One region of the Leuconostoc sp. UCMA20149 genome, then DNA from elsewhere that is predicted to be linked to it. Evidence: predicted binding sites of a transcription regulator. Region 1 holds the regulator's gene; each other region holds the start of a gene.
The links. The regulator Rex, encoded in region 1, represses fermentation and respiration genes when NADH is low (regulators of the CRP and FNR family bind a similar motif). The targets are predictions, from matches to a motif close to TTGTGAANTANTTCACAA.

Region 1 (4,221 bases):
ATTTCATTACAAATTTCAAAACCTCGTTGCCAAGATTGCCAATTCCGTTGATAAATTTTTGGTGTTCCAGTAGTACCAGATGTTGCCCCACAAAATAAATAGTTATTATCATTATATTGTTGGTCATTATCATTGTTATCATGATCTGTTATAAATTGCCATTGATTTGCCACTCTAAGCAGTATTTTATCGATTCTATCTACATCATGTTTACTAATTACAACAGGCACACGTTTAGCGTAGTGGGTAGCAATAAATTGAGCAATAAATAACAGGCTTTCATCAGCAATTAAGACAATGTATTTTTTTTTAAAAGAATATTGTTTTAGCAATTCACGAGCATATTGAGCCAATTCGTCATAATTAAATTTTTCCCCTTCCACAATAACAGCTGTTTTGGTGCCATAATTCGACACCAGTTCGTCAAAATCAAAATACATGAATTAATCATCCTCTTTTTATAGCAGGTTATCAAAAAATGATGATTTGTGCAAATATGGTAGTGTATCATTATAGTATTGATAGAAATGAGCCGATTCGAAGTAATCGACCGCCGGCTTTTTCTCTACGTCATTTATAGCCTTTATCAGCTTATTTTGAAGCATAATCCATTCGCACAACCAAGCACAAGCGCATCTCGATTTAAATAACGTAATACTGAATTATTGCAGTTATCTGCGGACAATTACGTTCGTGTAAATCCTAAAACAAACGAAAAAGGAATAATTTAATCTATTTCTTTTCATCATCTTGGCGTGCTTCTTCGATCAAGTAAGCTATTAAACCTGTAACACTCATGCCTTTAAAATCAGCATATTTCTTTGCTCAAGCCATTGTATCATCTTATTCACTTAAAATAGTTACGCTGATGATTCATCTCCTTTTGTAATGATTACATTTGTAGTTAGCTCGAATTCGGTATAACCCTGTTTGGTATTGTCAAGAATTGACACACGATTGTTGAATATTAGGTCCTTAATTACTGCACTAAAAAAACGCCAGTAGGCGTTTTTTTAATCAATCAAATTGTTTGAGGTAATCTTTATAACCTTCTTCGTCAACGACCCAATCAAGTTCACCGATATATTCAGCATTAGGATCGTGATAAGCAAATTCATGTTTGAACTTATAAAGCCCATCAGAAACATCAAATTCACCAATGCCACCAAAATCATATTCGACTTTGCCCAGCGACAATCCCCATTTAAGCATCTCATATTGAATGGCAGCGGGTGCGTTATGTTTGCCAAATTCGCGATAAGAACCGGCATACATGTACCAAATTTCATCACCATAAGCAAAGCCTAAACCACCAGCAATCACTTGTCCTTCAAAATGAGCCAAGTAGACACGGAATAATCCTGTCCCTGCCCACAATTTTTGCATACGAAGGAAGTAGTCTAATGGTCTGTGGGTAATACCATGGTTTTTTGCCATTGCCACGTAGGTATCAAATAACGCCCGAACGTCATCTTCACTATCACCAAATGTAATTGTCACACCATCGCGAAATGCACGTCTGATATCATTACGAAGTTTAGGTTTGAAATGTAACATCAATTCATCTTCATTGGTAATTGGCGTAGCACCTTCACCACGACCATCGTAGTATAAGACGACATTCTTGCGTGGTTGAATATTGCCATGCATGTGTGTAACCTGCGTATTACGCGTTTGGAAACCTGCATCAAGATATTTTTGATTCAACTCATCAGAATACTGTACCTCAGGGTCCATTCTCAACAAGAAGACATTATCTGGTAAGGCTGCTAAAGCTTCCTTAATCAACTCCTTAATTAAATCAACATCTTCGATATCGGCAACCGGTCCACGTCCAGCATAAGCTAAAACTTTACCAGGGACGGCCTCAACTGTTAGCACTGACATAACTGCATCAATTTGACCATCTGTTTCATGATAAACATACACGTGGTTCCAGTTTGCTTTCAATTCACCCCATAGTGGATCTTGTGTGACTTGTCCTCTTGGATTTTCACGCACAAACTTTTGATATGCTGAGACTTTTGCTTGATCATCTAAATTTAAAATTGTCATTTAACTTATAATCCTGTCGTAATTGAACCGTAATTTTCAATGAAGTAAACCAACGTTTGCAATTCGTTGGTTAAGTCAACGTTTTGAACACGAACGTTGGCAGGTACTGTGACACGTAAAGGCGTAAAATTCAAAATACCTTTAACGCCGGCACTCACTAATTGATCTGTAATATCTTGAGCAACACCTTGTGGCACGGTTAAAATCGCAATGTTAATGCGCTGTGCACTAATCTGTTCCTTCAATTCACTCATTTTATAAATTGGAACACCGGCTAAAATAGTGCCTGTTCGCTTTTCATCAGCATCAAAGGCAGCAGAAATGCGCATATTTGACGATTGATGGAAGTTAAAGTTAAGTAAGGCTTGTCCCAAATTTCCAGCACCAATCAAAGCAACGTTAATCAAACTATCTTGGTCCAAAACATTGGCAAAAAAGTCTAGTAACGCTTTAACTTCATATCCATAACCTCTTTTACCTAGTGCACCAAAATAAGAAAAATCACGACGAATTGTCGCAGCATCGAACTTAATGGCATCACTTAATTCTGATGATGAAATACGATCTGTACCAGCATCATGTAAGAAAGTTAGATAACGAAAATAAATTGGTAACCGCTTAGCGGTTGCGCGTGGTATTTTTGGTTGTTGCGTCATAATATATCTCCAGTAATTTCACTTGTGAACTTTTGCATAGTAATTGTACCATATATTTAAGGCTTTTGCGAAAAGATAGTGAAATATTCACAATGATGTCACGATTGTAACAATTCAAAATCTAATCCTGGATCCGTGTTAAGATCCAAATCCGCAAAGATATTTTGTTTATAGTTCCAGTAACCAGCAGCACCAATCATCGCAGCATTATCGCCGGTATATGTCAGTGGGACTGGAATAAATATTGTATCATTGAAGTCATTTAAAAGTGTCGTTAGTGACTCGCGCAATTGTGAATTAGCGGCAACACCACCAGCCAAAACAAAGCTTTTAACTGGATAATGACGTAATGCGCGCTCCGTGCGACCGATCAACGCATCCACAACAGCATTTTGAAAGCTGGTGGCTAAGTCATCTTGATTAATCGTTTCTTGTTTTTGTTCGGCATGATGCACGTAATTAATAACGGCACTCTTTAATCCTGAAAAACTAAAATCATAGTTATCTTCGTGGGCCATAGCCGTTGGAAATTTAATGGTTGCTTTACCTCGGTGTGCCATTTCATCAATGGTTTTACCGGCTGGATAAGGTAGTTTTAATAGCCTTCCGACTTTGTCAAAGCTTTCACCAGCGGCATCATCTCTCGTTTCACCTAATACTTCAAACTTATTCTCAGATGTCATTAAAACTAATTCAGTATGACCACCAGAAACCATCAGGGCCATAGCTGGATATACGATTGGTTGATTAAAATTGGCAGCAGAAATGTGTCCTGCTAGATGATTAACGGGTATGATTGGCAAGTCGTGCGCCAAGGCAAACGTTTTGGCCCCCATCAATCCAACCAGCAGCGACCCAACAAGACCGGGGCCATAAGTCACTGCAACCGCATCTAAATCAGATGGTTTAACCTGAGCTTGCGCCAAGGCATCATCAAGCACTCTGGTGATCCACTCAATATGATGACGACTCGCTACTTCAGGTACAATACCGCCAAAGCGTTGGTGGGAATTGATTTGCGTCGCAACACTATTACTCAACACAATATGCCCGTCTTCAACTACTGCTACACTGGTTTCATCAGCACTCGATTCAAATGCAATTATTTTAGTCAATTTTTCGCTCCATCATAATGGCATCATCACCATTTTTGTAATATTTTTCTCGTCGATAATAAGGTTGAAAACCAACTTTGTGATACAGTGCCTGTGCTGCTGTATTAGTGCTAGCTACTTCTAAAAGTACGCGCTTCGTTTTAGGCAAAGCAAAGACCGCCATCAGTAAGGCTTGTCCAATGCCTTGATGTTGAAATTTAGGCGAAACACCTAAACTACCAACTTCAACCTCATCTAAGATTTGCGTCGCGCCAAGAAAGCCACCTGTCGTCACAAAATAAATAGAACGTGGACTACCAAGTTCATGCTCAAATACTTCTTTTGGCCAAGGAGACGGCGCAAAAGACTCATTTGCTAATTGCCAAATGTCATCAAGATCTTCAATTGTTGCCCGT
Region 2 (4,221 bases), on a different contig from region 1:
ACTTTTGTAATAATTTGAACGGTGTTATAGTAATGATGTTGTTAGTTATACTCACTCTGTATCAAACGAAAGGTCGAATAAAATGAGCTATCAAACAGTTAATCCATTTACAGATGAAGTGATTAAAACATATGACAATCATGATGATGCCTATGTCGAAAACGCAATTGCCAAGGGTCACGCACTGTATAAAAAATGGCGTAATGATCCTGTTGAGAGTCGTGCTGCAGCGTTGAATAAAGTTGCTGACTTAATTGAAGAAAAAACAGATGAGTTAGCCAAAGTCTTAACTCTTGAAATGGGAAAACGTTTCGTAGAAGCGCAAGGTGAAGTTGCAATTTGTGTATCAATTGCACGCTATTATGCCAAAAATGCAGCGGCATTTTTGAAACCAGAGCCAATTGAATCATCAATCGGACCAGCCCAAACCATTTCAAGACCAACTGGTGTCTTGATGACAGTTGAGCCTTGGAACTTCCCATACTATCAAATTATGCGTGTCTTTGCGCCTAACTTCATGGCAGGTAATCCCATGTTATTGAAGCATGCAAGTAACACGCCAATGGCAGCTGGCGCCTTTGAAAAAGTTGTTAGCGAAGCAGGTGTACCAGACGGTGCCTTTACTAATCTTTACGTTGACTATGATCAAGTGAATAATATTATTGCAGACGATCGTGTTCAGGGTGTAGCGTTGACAGGGTCAGAGCGTGCTGGACAATTGATTGCCGCAGAAGCTGGTAAGAACATGAAGCAGAGTTCTCTTGAACTCGGCGGCAGTGATCCATTTATTGTTTTGGAAGACGCTGATCTTTCAGAAATTAAGAAAATTATTGGTGGCGCACGTTTGTATAATGCTGGTCAAGTCTGCACCTCGTCAAAGCGCTTTATTGTGACAGAAAAGAACTATGATGCACTGTTAGATATGTTTAAAGAAGCCTTTTCTGAAGCGAAAATTGGTGATCCAATGGATTCAGATACCACTTTGGCACCACTTAGCACTTCAAAAGCTAAGCAGAATCTGACAAAACAGGTTAAAGCGGCAGTCGATGCTGGCGCAACACTTGCGTTTGGTAGTGTCGAACAGAACTTGCCAGCTGCACAGTTTGAGCCAGTTATCTTGACCAACATTACTAAAGAAAACCCAGCATTTTATCAAGAATTTTTTGGTCCAGTTGGACAAGTATACAAAGTCAAGGATGAAGAAGAAGCTATCGCTTTGGCTAATGATTCGCACTATGGTTTGAGTGGCGTTGTGTTTGGTGGTTCGGCTGAACATGCAACTGAAGTTGCATCACGACTAGAAACTGGTGCAGTCTTTGTCAATAGCTTTGGTGGTACATTACCTGAATTGCCATTCGGCGGTGTTAAAAATTCCGGCTATGGTCGCGAATTAGGCCGCTTTGGTATTGAAACATTTGTCAACAAAGAAACAATTGTGACGAAACATGAACCAATTGATTTGGATGATGTATTCGGTGGGTTCGTTTAAAAATTTGATCAAAGAAAAGCTTTTAATCTCTTATTGTTGAAGAGATTAAAAGCTTTTTTTAGAATTCTTGATAACTGGCAGGGTCTTGGTTATTAGTTCGACCATCAGGTTTTGACAGTGCGTTAATACGTGCCATGTCGTCTTCCGTGATGTCAAAATCAAAAATATCCAAGTTGCTAACTTGACGGGCAAAGTGAGTGGCTTTTGGAATAGGGAGAACACCAAGCGATATTTCCCATTTCAAAATCAATTGACCAACATTTTTGTGATATTTTTTAGCGATATCAACTAGGGTTGGGTTAGTCAATAAATCGCTTGCTCGGCCTAGGGGACTCCAAGCTTCAGTTAGGATATTGTGTTCAGAATTATACGCACGCATTTCAGCTTGATTAAAGAAAGGATGTAATTCGATTTGATTGACTACGGGTAAATGACCCGTTTCTGCTTGTAGCCGCTCTAGATGTTCAGGTAAGAAATTGCAGACACCGATTGATTTTACCAAACCAAACTTCTGTGCTTGAATTAGCGTATTCCATGCTTCAACATAATGATCATCAATTGGGTTTGGCCAATGAAGCAAGTATAAGTCGAAGTAATCTAACTTTGAACGAAACAAGGACTCTTGAATTAAATCAATCGATGCTTGTTGGTCACTATAATATTTACCTGGTAACTTGGAAGTGATAATCAGTTCGTCACGAGAGACGTGAGATGCCTTGATGGCTTGACCAACAGTGCCCTCGTTTTGGTAGTTGAAAGCAGTGTCTAATAAACGATAGCCAGCTTTAATTGCTGAAGTGATAGCGTGAGCACCCGTGATACCGTTTAATTTATAGGTACCAAAACCAACTGCTGGTAATTGTTGTCCGTCACTTAATTCATGAAATGACATTTTCATTTTCCTTCTTTCTTAATTGATAACACTTACATTAAACGATAACTACAGGCGATGCAAAAATATTGCTTGTAAAATATCCTACAAACATAGATGGTAAGGGTGAGTTTTAGTTGTGTTTAATCACTATTTTTAGGTGATTTTTTACACAAAGAAATATAATAAGCGTTATAATATTACTAAAGACATATAGTCTTTAAAAACTTACTGTCATCAAAGGAGACATAATAATGAAAGCAGCTGTATGGCATGGTGTGAAAGATGTTAGAGTCGAGGATGTTGCGTTAAAGCCAGCAAAGTCCGACGAAGTTGTTGTACGTGTAGCGTATGCTGGAATTTGCGGCAGTGACTTACATGAATATTTGGAAGGACCCGTCTTTATTCCAGTTGATGCACCAGACACATTGACTGGTGGGCAAGCGCCATTGACAATGGGACATGAATTTTCTGGTGTCATTGAAAAAGTTGGTGCTGATGTTACCAATTTTAAAGTTGGCGATCATGTTTCAATTAATCCAACAGTGACTAAGGGTATTTCACCTGATAATCTTGATGTTTATGATGGCTATAGCTTCATTGGTTTGAGCACAGATGGTGGTTTCACTTCGTTCGTCAATGTCCCAGAAGAAAATCTATATCATCTTCCAGAGGACTTTTCACTGAAATTAGCTGCCACAATCGAACCAACGGCTGTTGCTGTTCAAGCCGTTAAAGAAGGTGATTTGCGCTTTGGCGAAAAGGTTGTTATTTTTGGTGCTGGACCAATTGGTGTGTTAGTTGCTGCGGCTGCAAAAGCTGCTGGGGCAACTAAGATTGTTGCGGTGGACTTGTCAGAAGTTCGTTTGAAGAAGGCATTGGAAATGGGCGCAACAGATGTCATTAATCCTAGCCAAGTCCCAGACGCAATTGCTGCGATTAAAGAGATTATTCCTGGTGGTGCAGATGTATCATTTGAAGTTGCTGGCGTACAACCAACGTTCGAACAAGCAATTGAGGCAACACGTCCACGTGGTAATGTTGTGATTGTTTCAATTTTTGCTAAGCCAATTAGCTTTGATCCAATGCAATTGATGAACGCTGGTGTCAAGTTGACCACAACGATTGCTTATTCAAAAGAAACGTTCCAACAAACAGTTGATTTAGTAAGCAGCGGTCAAATTGATGTTCAACCAGTTATCACCGATACTATTGAATTGGATAATATTGTTAATGATGGTTTTGAAGCGTTGACACGTGATAAGTCACAAGCTAAAATTTTAATTGATTTGAATCAAGCATAATTTAATATGTCTTAGAGCACACGGTAGCGTGTGTTTTTTTTGGTGAAATAAGACCGTTGTTACCATCTGACTATTATGGCGATAAGTGTCGCAAATGTTTTGTTGTTGGAATTGTCTCTCAGTGGTTGTTTCAAAGGCATCATCCCGATTCCTAATTGATCGCATGATAGTAATTTAAAAAGAACCCAAATTTTGTCGTGCTTGAACAATTTTGGGATTTGATTCAATGGTACGACCATGCATCAATATTTAGCATTGCTCATCAGATTGACGCTTGTGACGAAGGCCTTTTGATTGCGTGTGCCACGATTTCTTTATGTGTGGTTGAGATAATTACCATTAAAATCGTTCAGGGTTTTCAATATAAGAGAAAAAAGAGTTCTTGATTTTTCAAGAGCTCTTTTATATGTTAATCATGTTATTTTTTATTGTAGTATGACAGTATTCTATTAAATAACTGAGTGGTATCAGTATCATTTAAATATTCTGTAATGTTATAGGCTTTTTTTATTTTTTTTTCATTATTATTATAAACTCCGGTTAGAAAGAGTTGCCAC
Region 3 (4,221 bases), on a different contig from region 1:
CAATTTGTACTGACGTTTGGAAACAACTACACAAAACAACAAGACGTGACAACAAAATTAAGCGACAAATTTTTCACAATCGTTTTGCGCTATGTGGTTCGTCATAGCATTGGGTCTACCAATGTTAGTGATCATTCTTTCGATCACATCAACAAGTCTATTGATCGGCACCCAATTTGTGCAATATTTCTCTTGAATTGTTTGGCGGATTTAGCTCAGACAATTTATCCGGCGCATTTGCATGAACGGGAAAATTTTTTAAAAGCGACTTTTTCACAATTGTTATATAAGACGTTAACAATTATACCCATTTCCCAATTTATTCAACCGATTAACGTCTATATTGATTTTTCTCAAGGGTTCATGGACAATACTCACGCTGCTCGTTTATTAGAGGAAATGGGGGAGTACTTAAACATATATTTCGTGAAGGACTGGCAAAATGAACCAATAGACGTCTACATATCAGACATGCCTGATGGTGACTGTTTTTCATCAAAAAATGGTGTTTCAGTCACAGTGAATCAATATTTTTCAGATGTCGACTTAACTCGTATTCGTCAATTGCTCATTACAGTACTAGGTAATAAATTTTGGCAGCAAAAGGTTGGTTTGCCAAAATAAAAACGTGTGAGTTGATAAATTGCAACTCACACGTTTTTTAAGCTTCACCTGTGATATCACCGTGAACAAGCCGTTTGAAAATATGTCGATCGGCCCAAGCAATGTTACGACCTTGGAAAAGGAAAGAGACAATCGTGCCTAGTCCCAAAGCAACGAGCTGGTGACTGAACGGGAAACAGACTGCTGAAATACCAATTGCAACAACAAAGTTACTCATTTGTGCTTTGCTGGCATTGCCGTGAAAATAATCAAACCGTAAAATGTTGGTTAAGTCATCAAGGGGATGTAGAATCCAATTGACACGCTGATAAATGGAAATCGCAACCCCAATCGTCCACACCGCAAAAATATCGATTGGTAGTAACCACCACCAAGCAAGATGGCGAATGCCTAAGGCAACAAATAGGTTAGCAAAAACACCAACCAATAAACTAAACGACATGCCAAACACAATATTGCCAATTAAACGGGGCCAATTAAAGTGCATGGCGAGCCACATATTCAAAAAAGCGACACTCGTAGCAAAAAAAGCAAGAAATAAACTGATCGGCGCACCAGTTAGATTGGCTAAATTAGCTGCGCCAGCCGTCCAAGGGGCTGATCCCATTGCAGTTGCGACACTCAAGCCATTCCCAAAAGAATTGATAATTAGAGATACAACGAAAAAACTAATTTTTTGTTTGTATCCTAACTGGTAAAATTGTCCGTCAATATAATACATGTCATCTTGTCCTCAAGCTAATATATTATCTTATTATAGCATTGTCACCGTAAAGTGCTTGGCACGTTTATCGTACGAATTCATGTTTTTATCATATTTAGGACGCAATATTTACACTTTCTTCATAGAATAGTTATATAATAAGCCGTAGGCGTAATATTAAAAAAATATGCTGATACTGTGATTAAGTACACAATATTACCACTGTGTTTGTAAGCGCTTGCAAATGTACATTTATCAAGTGTTTAACAAATAAAAATTAAAAGTGTTGCTTTTTCTTGACACTTATTATATACTTAGATTGTTAAGAAATGAGCAAACAAAAAGGAGCACAAAATTATGGCAGAAGCAACTGCAAAGAAGCCCGCTAAAAAGGTTTTGACACCTGAAGAGAAAGCTGAATTAACAGCTCAAGCTGAAAAAATGACAGCCGAATTGGTTGAAAAGTCACAAAAAGCTTTGGCTGAATTTTCAACATTTTCACAAGAACAGGTTGATAAAATTGTTGCCGCAATGGCATTAGCTGGTTCTGAAAATTCACTATTGTTGGCCCATGAAGCCCACGATGAAACTGGTCGAGGTGTTGTTGAAGATAAAGATACCAAGAACCGTTTTGCCTCTGAATCCGTTTATAACGCGATTAAGTTTGACAAGACAGTTGGCGTTATCAATGAAGATAAAATTCAAGGAAAGGTTGAATTAGCAGCACCACTTGGTGTATTAGCTGGTATCGTACCAACAACTAATCCAACGTCCACAACGATTTTCAAGTCAATGTTGACAGCTAAGACGCGTAATACGATTATCTTCGCATTCCACCCACAAGCACAAAAGTCATCAGTTCACGCTGCACAAATCGTTTATGAAGCAGCTGTGAAAGCTGGTGCACCCAAGAACTTTATCCAATGGATTGAAAAGCCTTCAATCTACGCTACAACTGCTTTAATTCAAAATCATGGCATCGCTTCAATCTTGGCTACTGGTGGTCCATCAATGGTTAACGCCGCTTTGAAGTCAGGAAACCCATCAATGGGTGTTGGTGCTGGTAACGGTGCTATCTACTTGGATGCAACCGTAGATACTGACCGCGCTGTGTCAGACTTACTTTTGTCAAAGCGTTTTGATAATGGTATGATCTGTGCCACTGAAAACTCAGCGGTTATCCAAGCGCCAATTTACGACGAAGTTTTGGCTAAATTACAAGAACAAGGTGCTTACCTTGTGCCAAAGAAAGACTACAAGAAGATTGCTGATTACGTCTTCAAGCCAAACGCCGAAGGTTTCGGTGTAGCCGGACCAGTTGCTGGTATGTCAGGTCGTTGGATTGCTGAACAAGCTGGTGTTAAGATTCCTGAAGGCAAAGATGTTTTGTTGTTCGAGTTGGATCAAAAGAACATTGGTGAAGCGCTGTCATCAGAAAAGTTGTCACCATTATTGTCAATTTATAAAGTTGAAAAGCGTGAAGAAGCCATTGAAACAGTTCAATCATTGTTGAACTATCAAGGTGCTGGTCACAACGCCGCAATCCAGATTGGTTCACAAGATGACCCATTCATCAAAGAGTATGCTGATGCAATTGGTGCATCACGTATCTTAGTTAACCAACCAGATTCAATTGGTGGTGTTGGTGATATCTATACAGATGCTATGCGTCCATCATTGACGCTTGGTACCGGATCATGGGGGAAGAATTCATTGTCTCACAACTTGTCAACATACGACTTGCTTAACATCAAAACTGTTGCACGTCGTCGTAACCGTCCACAGTGGATCCGTTTGCCTAAGGAAGTTTATTATGAAGCAAACGCGATTACTTATTTGCAAGAATTACCATCAGTTAAGCGCGCCTTCATCGTGGCTGATCCTGGTATGGTGCAATTCGGCTTCGTTGGTAAGGTTTTGAGCCAACTTGAATTGCGTCAAGAACAAGTCGAAACTAACATCTACGGTTCAGTTAAGCCTGATCCAACCTTGTCACAAGCAGTTGAAATTGCACGTCAAATGGCTGACTTTAAGCCTGACACAGTCATTTTGCTTGGTGGTGGTTCAGCATTGGATGCTGGTAAGATTGGTCGTTTCTTGTACGAATATTCAACACGTCATGAAGGTATCTTGGAAGATAACGATGCTATCAAAGACTTGTTTACAGAACTACAACAAAAGTTCATGGATATCCGTAAGCGTATTGTTAAGTTCTACCATGCACGTTTGACGCAAATGGTTGCAATTCCAACCACATCAGGTACTGGTTCAGAAGTGACACCATTCGCGGTTATTACTGATGATGAAACACATGTTAAGTACCCATTGGCCGACTATGAGTTAACACCTGAAGTTGCCATTGTTGATCCAGAATTCGTGATGACTGTACCAAAGCGCACAGTTGCATTCTCTGGTTTGGATGCTTTGTCACACGCCTTGGAATCATACGTTTCAGTAATGGCCTCAGAATTCACACGTCCTTGGGCGTTGCAAGCTATTAAGTTGATTTTTGATAACTTGGCTGACTCTTATCACTATGATCCAAAGAACCCAACTAAAGAAGGTCAAAACGCACGTACAAAGATGCACTATGCTTCAACTTTGGCAGGTATGTCATTTGCTAACGCCTTCTTGGGTATCAACCATGCTTTGGCTCACAAGACTGGTGGTGAATTCGAATTGCCACACGGTTTGGCAATCGCGATTGCAATGCCACATGTGATTAAGTTCAATGCCGTAACTGGTAACGTTAAGCGTACACCTTATCCACGCTACGAAACTTATACAGCACAAAAGGACTATGCTGACATCGCACGTTACCTTGGTTTGAAGGGTAACACAGATGTTGAATTGGTTGATTCATTGATTGCAGCTGTTAAGGATTTGGCTGCGTC

Region 2: the regulator Rex is predicted to act here: its motif matches at 2,454-2,471, upstream of FF105_RS10645 (2,3-butanediol dehydrogenase).
Region 3: the regulator Rex is predicted to act here: its motif matches at 1,524-1,541, upstream of adhE (bifunctional acetaldehyde-CoA/alcohol dehydrogenase).

What each region holds. Positions count from the first base shown of each region.
Region 1 is NZ_VJYC01000008.1:18,967-23,187, forward strand. Features, by position in the region: gene FF105_RS07410 (AMP-binding protein) at 1-440, opposite strand, end outside; gene FF105_RS07415 (lipid II:glycine glycyltransferase FemX) at 1,018-2,055, opposite strand; gene FF105_RS07420 (redox-sensing transcriptional repressor Rex) at 2,061-2,711, opposite strand; gene tsaD (tRNA (adenosine(37)-N6)-threonylcarbamoyltransferase complex transferase subunit TsaD) at 2,810-3,826, opposite strand; gene rimI (ribosomal protein S18-alanine N-acetyltransferase) at 3,819-4,221, opposite strand, start outside; gene rimI (ribosomal protein S18-alanine N-acetyltransferase) at 4,207-4,221, opposite strand, start outside.
Region 2 is NZ_VJYC01000021.1:15,426-19,646, reverse strand. Features, by position in the region: gene FF105_RS10655 (NAD-dependent succinate-semialdehyde dehydrogenase) at 83-1,489, shown strand; gene FF105_RS10650 (aldo/keto reductase) at 1,548-2,381, opposite strand; gene FF105_RS10645 (2,3-butanediol dehydrogenase) at 2,615-3,664, shown strand; gene FF105_RS10640 (Rgg/GadR/MutR family transcriptional regulator) at 4,083-4,221, opposite strand, start outside.
Region 3 is NZ_VJYC01000012.1:51,089-55,309, forward strand. Features, by position in the region: gene FF105_RS08970 (helix-turn-helix domain-containing protein) at 1-624, shown strand, start outside; gene FF105_RS08975 (hypothetical protein) at 662-1,345, opposite strand; gene adhE (bifunctional acetaldehyde-CoA/alcohol dehydrogenase) at 1,685-4,221, shown strand, end outside.